DNA from 2 places in the Bacillus sp. FJAT-45350 genome. Region 1 is predicted to be linked to the other one. Evidence: riboswitches for the same ligand, from Rfam matches in the RefSeq annotation. Region 1 holds a riboswitch; the other holds the start of a gene.
The links. Region 1 has a riboswitch for S-adenosylmethionine ahead of metK (methionine adenosyltransferase). Riboswitches for the same ligand answer to the same signal wherever they lie in the genome.
Positions count from the first base shown of each region.

Region 2: it holds a riboswitch for S-adenosylmethionine, as region 1 does, so the genes downstream of both, CD003_RS09930 (methionine biosynthesis PLP-dependent protein) here and metK (methionine adenosyltransferase) in region 1, are expected to answer to the same signal.

Region 1 covers NZ_NISU01000002.1:252,273-259,938, forward strand. Annotated here, with positions in the region: gene CD003_RS17845 (ABC transporter ATP-binding protein) at 1-432, opposite strand, end outside; gene CD003_RS17850 (ABC transporter substrate-binding protein) at 445-1,443, opposite strand; gene CD003_RS17855 (IS1182 family transposase) at 1,768-3,216, shown strand; gene pckA (phosphoenolpyruvate carboxykinase (ATP)) at 3,371-4,951, opposite strand; gene CD003_RS22095 (HpcH/HpaI aldolase/citrate lyase family protein) at 5,319-5,420, shown strand; SAM riboswitch class I at 5,544-5,653, shown strand; gene metK (methionine adenosyltransferase) at 5,915-7,120, shown strand; gene CD003_RS17870 (gamma carbonic anhydrase) at 7,378-7,666, opposite strand, start outside.
Region 2 covers NZ_NISU01000001.1:1,979,363-1,987,028, forward strand. Annotated here, with positions in the region: gene CD003_RS09920 (bifunctional homocysteine S-methyltransferase/methylenetetrahydrofolate reductase) at 1-1,332, opposite strand, end outside; gene metC (cystathionine beta-lyase) at 1,411-2,574, opposite strand; gene CD003_RS09930 (methionine biosynthesis PLP-dependent protein) at 2,591-3,706, opposite strand; SAM riboswitch class I at 3,998-4,110, opposite strand; gene CD003_RS21855 (hypothetical protein) at 4,277-4,438, opposite strand; gene prsW (glutamic-type intramembrane protease PrsW) at 4,452-5,099, opposite strand; gene CD003_RS09940 (asparaginase) at 5,316-6,284, shown strand; gene CD003_RS09945 (YpdA family putative bacillithiol disulfide reductase) at 6,378-7,343, opposite strand; gene CD003_RS09950 (D-alanine--D-alanine ligase family protein) at 7,460-7,666, opposite strand, start outside.

The DNA.
Region 1 (7,666 bases):
AGCAACTCGTTGTCTCATTCCTCCAGAAAGCTGAGAAGGGTAGTCTTTCTTTTTATCACCAAGTCCCATTTGCTCAAGAAGAGAAAAAGCATATTCTTTACTTTCGTTAGTTAAAGTACCCTTGATTTTCAATCCTAGTGTAATATTATTTTCAATAGTTAACCATGGGAAAAGATAATCCTGTTGTAACATATAACCAATTGTTGAGCTTCTTTCGCCAACAGACTGTCCGTCGACTGTGACTTTTCCTGTAGTAGGTTCTAGCAAGCCCGCAATAATTGATAGTAACGTTGTTTTCCCGCAGCCACTAGGGCCGAGGATAGAGATAAACTCTCCCTCCTCGATATCTAGTGAAATGTTTTCTAATGCGTTAGTAGCCGACTCTTTTGCTAGGTAAGTTAAGTTCACATTATCAACCGATAAAAAAGTCATCTGCTTCACCACCTATTGAGCTACTCGATTAGCAATGTCTGTATTCACTAAATCAAGATAATCTATACGTTTTGGAAGTTCACCAGAACTCTCCATAATATCCTGTAAATTATACCAAGCTGATTCTTTTAATAAAGGAGATGTTGCGTAGGAACCTTGACTCTTATAGCGTTCAACGACCTGCTCTACGACTTCAATTGATGTGTCATCAAAGAATGGCTGAACTGCTTTGGCAATCTCTTCAATTGAGCTAGCTTCAACCCATTGCTGTGCACGGTATAGAGCTTTAGTAAAGCGTTCGATAACATCTTCATTTTCCTCTATATAACTTTGCTTAGACATGAAAACAGTATAAGGAACTTCACCCGATTCTTCTCCTAAAGAAGCAATGACATGACCGATTCCTTCGTTCTCAAACATCGTTGCTTGTGGTTCAAATAACTGAACATATTCACCTGTTCCAGAAGCGAATGCACTAGGAATGTTTCCAAAGTCGATGTTCTGAATTAAATTTAAATCAGTTTGAGGATTGATGCCTTTTTGGCGTAGCACGTGCTCACCTACCATTTGTGGCATACCACCTTTTCGTTGACCTAGGAATGTACTTCCATTTAAATCATCCCATTCAAAATTATTTACCTGTTCTCTAGCGACTAAGAATGTACCGTCTGTTTGTGTGAGTTGTGCAAAATTTATTGCGGGATCATTTGGTTCCTGAGCATACACATAAATAGAGGTTTCAGCTCCGACTAATGCTATATCAGCTCCACCTGATAGGAGGGTAACCATTGTTTGATCTCCACCCCAAGTAGTTGTTAAATCAATCTCAATTCCTTCTTCTTCAAAGAATCCTTCACCAATCGCGATATATAAAGGAGCATAGAAGATTGAATGTGTTACCTCCGCAAGTCTAACCTTTTCCATATCGTTACTTGAGGATGAACACCCAGCAAGTAAAGAGCCTAAAATTAATAAACTGATCAATGAAAACAATGTAATTTTACGTTTCATTCTACTTTTCTCTCCTTTCAAACCTGTAGATAGGATAGTGTATGAAAGAGAGTAGTAATGTGTGTTTGCCCAGAGGGGGGAGAATTGAAATTCAAAATTATGAGTTATGAGTTATGAATTTGTGCTTTTAAATTTGTGGGAATTTTCTTTTCTCTTGGCAATTTGCAATTCTAAATTTTTCATTAAAAAAAACAGTCTAGGCGGAAAGGAGGCCACTGAAAAAGTCTCTATATTATAAAAAAAAGATATAGTACCTCAAAATTTGAGAGTGCTATATCTTTTTTACTGTATAATTAAATTATCAAATTCGAGTGGGTGGATACATTGATTCAACATCAACAAGTAAATTTAAGTCCTTATATGGCGATTTATGACATAGTCGTACCGAAAGATAATGTTTTGAGAAAAATAAATGACTTAGTCGATTTTTCTTTTGTATATGAAGAATTAGTAGATAAATATTGCCTTGATAATGGGCGTAATGCGATCCATCCTATTCGCATGTTCAAATACTTATTATTAAAATGTATCCACAACGTATCCGATGTTGATATTGTCGAACGCTCAAAATATGATATGTCATTCAAATATTTTTTAGATATGGCGCCAGAAGATCCAGTTATTGAGCCAAGTTCCTTAACGAAGTTTCGAAAACTGCGATTAAAGGATGTAAATTTATTAGACATGCTAATCAATAAAACGGTTGAGATCGCAATCGAAAAAGAAATTATAAAAAGCAAATCTATTATTGTAGATGCTACCCATACCCAGTCTCGTTACAATCAAAAATCAGCCAAAGAAGTGCTGGTTGATCGGTCTAAAAACCTAAGAAAGACGATTTATCAAGTAGATGAAACAATGAAAAGTAAATTTCCAACCAAGACAACATCAGATGTATTAGAAGATCAAATTGAATACTGTGAAAAGCTGATTAAAGTCATTGAAAAAGAAGAGGTTATTTGTGAATTCCCCAAAGTAAAAGAAAAATTAAACCTGCTTAAAGAAACTGTGGCTGATGATATTGAACATCTACAATTATCCAAAGATGAAGACGCAAAAACAGGACATAAAACAGTGGACTCCTCATTCTTTGGTTACAAAACACACATAGCCTTAAGCGAAGAAAGAATTATTACTGCGGCTGTTGTTACAACTGGAGAAAAGAATGACGGAAAGCAATTAGAAACCTTAATTGAAAAAAGTATGGAAGCTGGTATGGAAGTTGATACTGTGATTGGTGATGCCGCCTATTCAGAAAAAGGGAATATTGAATATACAAAAACAAACGAAATGAAGTTAATAGCTAAACTCAACCCTGTTGTCACACAAGGTAACCGAAAAAAAGAAGACGAATTTGAGTTTAATAAAGATGCTAGTATGTATGTTTGTAAGGCTGGACATATGGCTATTAGGAAAGCACGAACTGGAAAAAAAGGTGTAGCCACAAATCAAACACACACATATTACTTTAATGTAGAAAAATGTAAGGTATGTCCTATAAAAGAAGGATGTTATAAAGATGGAGCTAAAAGTAAGACTTATTCTGTGAGCATTAAATCGAATATACACAAAGAACAAATAGCCTTTCAAGAAAGCGATTATTTTAAAGAAAAATCAAAAGAAAGATATAAAATTGAAGCAAAAAACAGTGAATTAAAACACCGACACGGGTATGATGTAGCATCATCTTCGGGTCTTATTGGCATGGAACTACAAGGAGCTATGTCGATATTTACAGTTAATTTGAAAAGGATTTTGAAGTTAATAGGTTAACTAAATGAAAAATTTAGCTCTACATAAAATAAAAAAGAGACGAATACACCCATTTAATGGATATAATTTCGTCTCTTTTTTATTTCTCATTCTTTCGTCTCAAAAAACGGAAGTTTTTCAGTGGCCTCGGCGGAAAGCCTTGACTGTTTTTTTATTATACTAGTGGACCTGCGTTTCTAATTTCATCAGGTGCATCGAATTTTTTGAAGTTTTCTTTGAATTGTCCTGCTAGTTCTTTTGCTTTTGCGTCATACTCCTCAGGGTTATCCCAAGTTTGTTTTGGTTGAAGTACTTCATCAGGTACTCCTGGGCAATGAACTGGTACGTGTAATCCAAAAATATCATCTACAATCGTTTCAGCTGAGTTTAGCTCACCCTGTAGAGCAGCTTGAATCATTGCACGTGTGTATGGAAGGTTCATACGTTTTCCAACACCATACGGTCCACCAGACCAACCTGTGTTAACTAGGAATACTTGAGAATCGTGTTGTGTAATTTTCTCACCTAGCATTTCTGCATAACGACGTGCAGGAAGAGGTAAGAAAGGTGCTCCAAAACAAGTTGAGAATGTTGCTTCTGGAGATGTAATACCACGCTCAGTACCTGCTAATTTACTTGTGTATCCAGATAAGAAGTGGTACATAGCTTGCTCTTTTGTTAATTTACTGATTGGAGGTAATACGCCAAATGCATCAGCAGTTAAAAAGATAATTGTATTTGGGTGACCTGCAACACTTGGAATTAATGAGTTTGGAATCGCATCAAGAGAGTATGCTACACGAGTGTTTTCCGTTAGTGTTGTATCATCATAATCTGGAACTGCTGTTTTATCATCAAGAACAACGTTTTCTAATACTGACCCAAAACGAATCGCATTCCAAATTTCTGGCTCTTTTTCAGCAGATAGGTTGATACATTTCGCATAACATCCACCTTCGATATTGAAAACGCCGTTGTTTGACCAACCGTGCTCGTCATCACCAAGAAGGTGTCTGTTAGGATCAGCAGATAAAGTTGTTTTTCCTGTTCCTGAAAGACCGAAGAATAATGCTACATCTCCTTCTTTTCCAGCGTTAGCCGAACAGTGCATAGAAAGAACATCTTGCTCAGGTAGAAGGAAGTTCATAACTGAGAAGATAGACTTTTTCATTTCTCCAGCATATTCAGTTCCACCAATTAGAACGATTCTTTCTTCAAAAGAAACCATGATAAATGTTTCAGAACGAGTACCATCTACAGCAGGGTCTGCTTTAAAATTAGGTGCATAGATAACTGAGAAATCTGTATTGTGTGTTTTTAATTCTTCTTCAGTTGGACGAATGAATAATTGACCAGCGAAAAGGTTATGCCATGCAAATTCATTAATTACTTGAATTGATAAACGGTAATTAGGGTCAGCACCTGCAAAGGCACGAGAAACAAATAACTCTTCTCTGTTACCTAGGTAGTTAATAACTTTATGATATAGGTTTGTGAATACCTCTTTTTCGATCGGTTGGTTCACGTCGCCCCAATCAATTTTGTCTTTAATAGAGTCTTCCATTACAATATATTTATCTTTAGGAGAACGTCCTGTATATGTTCCTGTTGATACACTAAGGGCACCCGTTGCTGTAAGTGTACCTTCTTCTCTCATTAGTGATTTCTCAACTAATTTTGAAGCTGGAAGATCTAAAAGAACATTATCTCCTTTTAAAATTTGCTCTAATTCGGTTGCAAAACTAACTGTACTCATGGCAACAAAACCCTTTCTTCAAAAATTTTCTTTTATTATTTATAGATTATTAGATAGTATGAATGAATTTCTTAATGGAATTAGTATAACACATTATATTAAATAGTCTATACTAATATTTGAATTTATGTGACTAACTCTTAAATATTGAGAAAAGAGTGTAGACAACGCTCAGATTAAGTCTACTAAAGGTTGTTCAAAAAGTCTTGTTCTTTTAATTATGAAATTTGATAAATAAGTAATGCAACTTTTATTAACGATATGAAACTTTCATTCTAAAAATTGAGTGGTACCGTGTGTCTTCCTATAAAGAAGATATATGATAAGACTAAGTAAAAAGTATGTATATAATAAGGAAGAAACTGGTGTGCCTGACGTATCAATGTATGATATTGCTACGGTTTCAGCAGTAGTTTCAGCGTTAGTGACTGTGTTTGGAAACGCCTTTAATATCCCTAAAAAATATTAACTTAAATTAATCGGTAGCACTAGGAGTTAGCAATCCAATTGCACATCCTAAAACTACAAAGATGTCAACTAGTAAAGGTTGACATCTTTGTTTAACTACGTTATGATATGTCGCGAACGGATACTCTTATCCCGAGTTGGTGGAGGGACAGGCCCTATGAAACCCAGCAACCTACATCTAGATATAGATGGTAAGGTGCTAACCTGCAAGACATTTGTCTTGACCGATAAGAGGCGAAAGGTGACTATATTACCCTTTTTCTCAATATGGAAAAGGGTTTTTTCGCGAATAAGGGGAGATTTAGGTTCCCTAGCGCATAAAGAGGGCTGATATTAGATAACACTTTAGATAAGTGATCCTTATTCCTGTTTTCTTTATGATACACATCTGCCAGGTTTACTCACAATTTTTTAGTGGGAATGAGTGCCGTATCAAATTTTCGTACATCCTATATAATGAAAATAATAGGACTGTGCAAAGGAGGGTACAAATTAATGGAAAAGAAAAGAAGTCGACGTTTATTTACATCAGAGTCAGTAACTGAGGGTCACCCGGATAAAATTTGTGACCAAATTTCAGATGCGATACTTGATGAAATTTTGAGAAATGACCCGAATGCTCGTGTTGCTTGTGAAACATCTGTAACTACAGGACTTGTTCTTGTTGCTGGTGAGATTACAACGAGTACATATGTGGACATCCCGAAAATCGTACGTGAAACAGTAAAGGATATTGGCTATACACGTGCAAAGTATGGATTTGATTCAGAGACTTGTGCGGTATTAACGTCAATTGATGAGCAATCAGCTGATATTGCACAAGGTGTTGATAAAGCATTAGAAGCGCGTGAAGGACAAATGTCAGACGAAGAAATAGATGCTATCGGTGCAGGTGATCAGGGGTTAATGTTTGGTTATGCAAATAATGAAACAGATGAGTTAATGCCGTTACCGATTTCATTAGCACACAAAATCTCCCGTCGTTTAGCCGAGGTACGTAAAGAGGATATTCTTCCGTATCTTCGCCCTGATGGAAAAACGCAAGTGACTGTTGAATACGATGAAGACGGGGAGCCTGTTCGTGTAGAAACAATCGTTGTTTCTACACAACATCATCCAGAAATCTCATTAGAGCAGATTCAACGTAATATTAAAGAACATGTAATTCATCCTGTTGTTCCTTCTCATTTAATTGACGAGAACACAAAATACTTTATTAATCCAACTGGTCGTTTTGTTATCGGTGGACCTCAAGGGGATGCTGGTCTAACAGGACGTAAAATTATTGTTGATACGTATGGCGGTTATGCTCGTCATGGCGGCGGTGCATTCTCTGGTAAGGATCCTACAAAAGTGGACCGCTCAGCAGCGTATGCAGCACGTTATGTAGCGAAAAACATCGTTGCAGCTGGACTGGCAGATAAGTGTGAAGTACAGCTTGCGTATGCTATTGGTGTAGCGCAACCAGTATCAATTTCAATTGATACATTTGAAACAGGAAAGGTTTCTGAGGAAGTATTAGTAGAAGTTGTTCGTAATAACTTTGACTTACGTCCCGCAGGAATCATTAAAATGCTAGACTTACGGCGTCCGATTTACAAGCAAACAGCAGCATACGGACACTTTGGTCGAACTGATGTTGAACTTCCATGGGAACAAACAGATAAAGCAAAAGCATTGAGAGAGCAAGCGCTATCTTAAGAACGAAAAAGAATCCTACCATAGTGCCGGTAGGATTCTTTTTCGTTCAATTATGAATGATGAGTTATGAGTTATAAATTGCAAATTTAGAATTGCAAATTAATATGGCAATTCAAGCACAATTAAAGTGAGTAGGGAATGAAGCCAAAAAATAAAAGCTTGGCTAAATAAGTCAGCCAAGCTTTAAGAATTCCAATTTGCCATTAGCAATTAGCAATTCGAATTTTGCCATTTAATTCATAACTCATAACTCATAATTATTTCTTCTGAAGGCTCTTATACCACTGCCCCTTCTCCACATATTCTCGTCTGATTCTTGCCATGTCTTTTCGGTCTTCGTCGTTTAATTCTCTAACGACTTTGGCAGGTCTTCCGAAGGCAAGGGAGTTTGGTGGAATTTTCTTACCTTGTGGTACTAGACTTCCTGCTCCGATAAAGGCTCCTTCACCAACTTCTGCTCCGTCTAATACGATAGAGCCCATACCAATGAGACTATTTTTCTTTAGAGTACAGCTATGTAGGATTACTTGATGTCCGACAGTGACG
Region 2 (7,666 bases), on a different contig from region 1:
ATTAAGCTGTTTAATTAACTGTATTAAATCAAAAGAAGTTAAATCATATACAGATGTCGCTCCTGGAAAATCACCTATTTTTGTAGGGTCACCAGTAATTGCTAACAATTGATCAATCCCTAATGTATGTAAACCCATTAAATGAGACTGAAGACCAATTAAATTTCTATCTCTGCACGTAACATGAATTAGAGGACGCGCCCCTACTTGGGTTTTTATAATTGAGCCTAATGCCATATTGTCAACACGTGGCGATGCTAATGAATTATCTGCCATTGTTACAGCATCAACACCAGCTTCTGTTAATTTTTTCGCTCCTTCTACAAATCCTTCAATTGAAAGTTGCTTAGGAGGATCTAGCTCGACAATGACGGAATGACGCTTTCTAACAATTTCATGTATTGGCTCTTCTGAATTATTCTTATATATATTGATTTTTTCTGGCTCTGAAGAAATAACGACCTTTTCTTCAATTGGTGCTTTTCCTTTTAATGCTTGAGCCATTGCTTCAATATGCTCTGGCGTTGTACCACAACAACCACCTAATAGTCGAATCCCTTGCTCACGGAACTTTAACGCACTTTCTCCAAAGTAGCTAGGGTTAGACTGATAGAAAAAGCGTCCATCACGGTAATCTGGCAAACTTGCATTTGGATAAGCAGACAAGAATGCATTATCTAGTAATGGTACCTCTTCGAAGGATCGAGTCATATGGTAAGGTCCCATACGACAATTTAAACCAACTACATTTGCACCGACATTCGCCAATTGAGTTAGTGCACTTGAAATCTTCATTCCATTGTGTAGTACGCCAATATCCCCTAAAGATACTTGAGCTATTATTGGAATATCTGTCATTGTTCTAGCTATTTTTACAGATTCAAAAATTTCTTCAAAGTCGTAATAAGTTTCAAGAAGTATTCCATCTGGTGTTTCTTCTAATAAACTATCAAGCTGGTTTACAAAACTACTTTTAATCTCCTCTAAAGCCCATGCCTTCTTCTGAATTCCTCTAATTCCACCAATAGTACCTAGAACGTAGCTTTGATTTTTGGCTGCTTTTTTTGCAATGTTAACTGCTGCACGATTAAGTAATTTAACCTTATTATCGAGTCCATATTTTTCTAATTTAATTGAGTTTGCCGCATACGTATTTGTTTGAATAACATCAGCACCAGCGTCAATGTAGGCACGGTGAACATCAAATATCTTCTCTTCTTGAGTAATGTTTAATTCTTCATAACAATTATCGACACCTTGAGCATACAGAAGCGTACCCATGGCTCCATCACCAATTAAGATTTTTGATTGTAAGTCTTTTAATAGGTTCATATGTTTCGCTTCCCTTCGCTCTGTTCAAAAACTAGTAGCAATTGCCTTTGATTGTCCAAGAACAATCTTTTTTCTTTTTTATACTTTCTGACTAATTTTCTCGAAAGCTTGTTTAAAGTCTTTAATAATATCTTCTGTTTTTTCTAAACCTACAGATAAGCGTAGCAACCCTTCAGAAATCCCTCGCTTCTCACGTTCTTCTTTAGGCATTGCAGCATGGCTCATTGTTGGTGGATATGACAAAATTGATTCAACAGCACCGAGACTAACAGCAAATACAGGTAGCTCCACTTGCTCTACAAATCTCTTAACCGCATCTCTATCACGCAATGCAAATGAGAGAACAGCCCCAAAACCATCCGCTTGTTCCTTTTGTAATTGATGACCTGCGTGCTTTTGTAAACCTGGATAGTAAACAGTTTCTACCTCTGGCACTGTTTCCAACCATTCTGCAATCTCAAGTGCTGCTTTGGATGAGTGCTCCATTCGAACATGCAGAGTCTTTAAGCCACGTAATACTAACCAGCAATCTTGAACTCCAAGTACACAACCAAATGAGTTTTGTAGGAATGCTATCTGTTTTCCTAGCTCTTCATCTTTTACAACTGCTAAGCCTGCGATAACATCACTATGACCACCGATGAATTTCGTTGCACTATGTAATACTACATCTACACCAAATTCAATTGGTCTTTGTAATGCAGGAGTTAAAAACGTATTATCAAGGAATGTTAAGCAGTTATACTCCTTAGCAATCTGCACCAGTCCTTTAATATCCGTCACTTTTAACGTTGGGTTTGAAGGAGTTTCAATATATAGTAATTTTGTGTTTTCTTGAATATTGGTTCTTACTTCATCAAGGTTCGTCATATCAACGAACGTAACTTCTATCCCTAGTCGAGGTAATACTTCTGTGACAAAACGAAATGTCCCGCCGTATACATCACTTGTAATTACTACATGGTCTCCCTTCGATAAAAGCATAAAAGCAGTTGAAATTGCTGCCATACCTGATGCGAATGCAAAACCACGAGTGCCTCCCTCTAACTGAGCTATTGTCTCTTCTAACACTTCTCTTGTCGGGTTACCCGAACGTCCATAGTCATATTGTCCAAATGTATCAAAATCAAATTGATGAAATGTTGATGCATGTTGGATCGGGACACTTACTGCGCCGTTATGTTTATCAACCTTATGGTTATTATGCAATAATTGTGTTTGAAAGCTATATTCATTACTCATATTTATTAAACTCCCCTTATTTGATATTCTCTTCAACGTATGCAAATGCTTGTGCTAAATCTGCTATTAAATCCTCGACAAATTCAATTCCTACTGAAAAACGTAATAATCGATTACAAACACCATTCGCTAAACGAACTTCCTCTGGTACATCTGCATGTGTTTGAGTTGTAGGATATGTCATTAAACTCTCTACTCCGCCAAGACTTTCTGCAAATGAGATAAGCTTTAATTGTTGAAGGAAAGGATTGACCCAGTCCTCTTTCTTAATACGGAATGACATCATGCCCCCTCTGCCCGGGTACAAAACATCAACGACACTTTCATGCTGTTGTAAATATTCTACAATCGCCTTGGCATTTCTTTCATGCTGTTCCATTCGTAATGCAAGAGTTTTCATTCCTCTAATTAATAGCCAAGAATCAAATGCACCCAATGTACCACCCATGCCATTAAAGAACATAAACAATCGCTCACAAAGCTCTTCTCCTTTAGCGACGATTAAGCCTGCTATTACATCGTTATGCCCACCTAAATATTTAGAAGCACTATGAATCACAATATCTGCTCCTTCTACTAATGGCTGTTGTAATAGGGGTGTGTAAAATGTGTTATCAACGATAAATAATAGATTATACTTTTTTGCTATTTTTGCTAAAGCTGAAATGTCCGCTTCCTGCATTAGTGGATTAGTAGGTGTTTCGATAAAAAGAGCTTTCGTTCTCTCATTAATCTTACTTTCAAATGTAGCCAAATCCCGTGGGTCACTATAGCAAAACGTTAAGCCCCAGTTATTCCAGCCTTGCTCGAATAATCGATAAGTGCCTCCATAAAGGTCTTGCGAGGCAAGAATTTCATCTCCTTGTTTAAACAATGAAAGGACCGTTTGCACCGCTGCCATTCCTGAGCTACAGGCGTACCCTCTATCTCCATGCTCTAATTTCGCTATAGCATTTTCTAATACTTCCCTTGTCGGGTTTCCTGTTCTAGCATAATCATATCCAGTTGACTCACCAATTCCTGTATGACGATAAGCTGTTGAAAAATAGACAGGTGTGTTAATTGCTCCTGTACGCTCATCTAGTCTGTTTCCGATTTGCACCAATGTTGTCTCTAATTCTTTTCTGTTCATGTTCAATCTTCCTCCTATCCAATTATGCCACTCTATCTCTTTACAATAAACTCATAATACTCAGAATCTTAAATAAATATTTGTATACAAAAAGGAAAATTAAACACACAATGCGCCTTTTCTTTTAAAAAGGAGTAATTTTTCATTCCTGATTATAGAACAAAATTTGCATAGCTGAATTTGTTAAAAATATGCTTTCACTTATCCACATTGAAATATTTTAAAGTTCCTAAGCAACAAAAAACCCTTCCTCTTAAAATAAGAAGAAGGGTTTGTCATATAACTGGCTTCTTCTTATCTTTCAAGCTGGCTTTAAAAACGCTTGCTGGATTTAGCACCTGACCAGTTTCGGCTGGTTGCTGAGACTTCACAGGGCCATGTCCCTCCATCTCTCTTGATAAGAATGTTCTAACTATTTAATTGGTTGATATAAAATTACACTAAAAAACTGTTTAATGCAATAGTAAATCGATAATTTTTCTCACTTTAACGCAGAAATGTTTTATAAGAGTCAAATGTAGCTTGTAAAACATTTACACAGTTTAGGTGTTAAAGAAAAATAACCCTCACTTATTCAGGTGTTGCATCCACTTCTAAATTGTTTTCGTTTCCACAAATACAACGTTTGAAGCCAGTTTCATATCCACCCTCACTGTTCGGCTTCCCTCGTAAAATATACTTTTCACCACACTCTGGGCATCGAATAACAACACGATATCTATCGGCTCCCATTACAAATCCCTCCTTACAAAACTTGACGCTCGTTTGCTTGTTTTACTTTTGATAGAGCCAGCCACCATAAAGCTATCATCAACGGTATCATCGTATAGATAAAGATGTCTGCTGATATGATTAGTATGTAATCATATCCACCATGAATTAATATAGGGATTACGAGGGATAAAATAAGCCATTTATTTTTATCCAACTCAAACCTCGCCCTTCCTAAATAATAACCCATCATTACTCCAAAAATTGCATGACTAGCAACTGGCAGCAACGCTCTACCTAAAGCTGTCTCAATTCCATACGCAAATAAATAAAATAAATTTTCTGCTGTTGCAAAACCTAGCGATAGTGATACACCGAATACAATCCCGTCATAAGGCTTGGTAAAGTTCCCATGTTTATAAGAAACAAAAAACAAAAGAAACCATTTAAAAAATTCCTCAATCAAGCCGCTTAAAATAAAAGCTTTATAAATAGGAGCAAGGAAAAAGCCTTCTTCAATAAAAGCATATTGTAGAACCATAACAGGAAACACTAATAGTATTCCCATAATAAAGCTTTTTGTAACTTGACCTATTGTTTGTAAGCCGTAACCATTCCTCAAATAGAAATAACTAAGAAGTGCTAAACCTGGTGCGGCTGCGGCTGTAATTAAAGACAGCACGTAAATTCCATTCCCCTCTATTATTTTCAATTGTAACATGTCATATTTCTTAATAAAAGTTTATACAATAGAGCCGTATTACAGGTAGAAACCCGACATGGTGGTTACCCTTGTAAGATAATATTTGCTAAGTTTATTATTTTAAAGTAACGTAATTATATGGTAATAATGGAACATGGTCAACAAAAGAAGCTATATAACAAGAGGTGAAAATAAATGAAAAAAATACTGATTATACACACTGGTGGTACGATTGCAATGAAGGAGGACGAAACTGGTTCTGTCAAACCCAACACAGAAAACCCCCTCTTTTCTACTATTGATTCTATCTCAGATAAAGCATCTATCATTGTCGATGACTTTCTTAATATTCCTTCTCCTCATATGACACCTACTCATATGGTCGATTTAGCAAATCGAATAAAAGAAAAAATAGCAAGAGAAGCGATTGACGGTATAGTTGTAACTCACGGTACAGATACGTTAGAAGAAACTGCCTATCTGCTTGATTTACTTGTTCATACGTCCATACCAATCGTCATTACAGGTGCGATGCGCTCGAGTAATGAGCTCGGCTCTGACGGACCACATAATTTAATTTCTTCTATTCAAACAGCTAGTAATTCAGAAGCTCATGGTAAAGGTGTACTCGTAGTTTTTAATGATGAAATTCATACGGCAAAGAATGTAACAAAAACTCACTCTAGTAACATTTCAACTTTCCAAAGTCCTCAATATGGACCAATTGGGATAGTCACAAGAAGAGGAGTCTTCTTTCACCACACCCCATTGAAGCGAGAATGCTTTCAAGTAGATAAACTGACAAAGAAAGTCGCACTATTGAAGACATATGCTGGTATGACAGGTGATATCATAAAGGCAATTGCAGACACAAAGATAGATGGACTGATTATTGAGGCTTTCGGTCAAGGGAATGTCCCACCTTCGATAACAACAGAATTAAAAGAACTTGTAGAAAAAGAGATCCCTATCGTACTTGTTTCTCGCTCCTATAGCGGAATTGTACAAGACACGTATGGATATGAAGGAGGGGGTAGAAAACTGAAAGAAATGGGCGTAATTTTCACAAACGGCCTAAATGGTCAAAAAGCAAGGTTGAAGCTTATGACAGCACTAGAGACAACGACTAACCTGGAGGAATTACAGGAGATTTTTTTACGCTAAAATAACTTTGACATAGTTTTCAAGAAGCATAGTATATGGAACTTCTTAAACATTCTTAAGAGCACACTATTCCAAACGAATAGTGTGCTCTATTTACACTCGTTCTTTAATTGCCTTTGCGATCGACTCTCCATGAAACCGTCCATTTTCTATGAAAATTTCATTTGCATTATTACCAGCTGCGATAACACCAGCAATAAAAATATTTTCTACATTAGTTTCCATCGATCCTATATTAAAAACAGGTCGGCCTGTTTCCTCTTCTATATCAACACCAATTGACTTCAAAAATTGATGGTCAGGATGGTATCCAGTCATAGCAAAGACAAAATCAGCCGGGGCTACGCGCTCTTCCCCAGCAACTGTATAAATAACTTCGTTTTCCTTTATTTCTATCACATTTGCTTCAAAATCCATTTTAATAAATTCGTTATTTAATAACGATTCAAACTCTGGTAGTATCCATGGTTTAAGACTTTGTGAAAATTCACTTCCTCGGTAAAGAACGGTTACTCTCGCTCCCGCTTTCTCTAATTCAAGCGTAGCATCAACAGCTGAATTTTTCCCACCTATAACTACAATATCCCTATCAAAGTATGGATGAGCTTCCTTAAAATAATGAAAAACATGTGGTTGGTCCTCACCAGGGACTCCCATCACGTTCGGATGGTCATAATAACCTGTTGCAATAACTATGTAGGTCGCACGGTAACTATCTTTTGAAGTTCTAATAACAAAAGAAGTATTACTTTCTTTTGTTATTTTCTCTACCTTTTCAAATGGATGAACTCGAATGTTCTTTCTCCTTACAACATCACGATAGTAAACTAGCGCTTGGTTTCTTTTTGGCTTTCGTTCCTCCGTTACAAAAGGAACTCCTCCAATTTCTAATTTTTCACTTGTACTAAAAAACGTTTGATGTGTTGGGTAACGATAAATTGAACTTACTACATTATCTTTTTCTATCACTAAAGGGTCGTACCCTTGTTCCATCAATGATAGTGCAGCTGCTAAGCCACAAGGTCCTCCACCTACAACAATCACTTTTTCTTCTTTCATACAATACACTCCTTGATAAACTCTCTCCCCAAATTTTACAGTTCTTTCACCAAATTTGCCAGGAAATACGTATAGGGGATGTCATCCTACCTCTATATTGACATCCCCTGGCTTTATTATTTTTTAAATGATAACTGAACAAATGTTTCAATCATTTCCTCGTAAGATAAACCATACTCTCGAGCTGCATCTGGATACAAACTTGTTGGCGTCATTCCAGGTAATGTATTTACCTCTAATATTACCGGCTCTGTACCATCAGTTGGTACAATAAAGTCAACCCGAGAATAGACATCACAACCAAGAGATTGATGTGCGAGAAC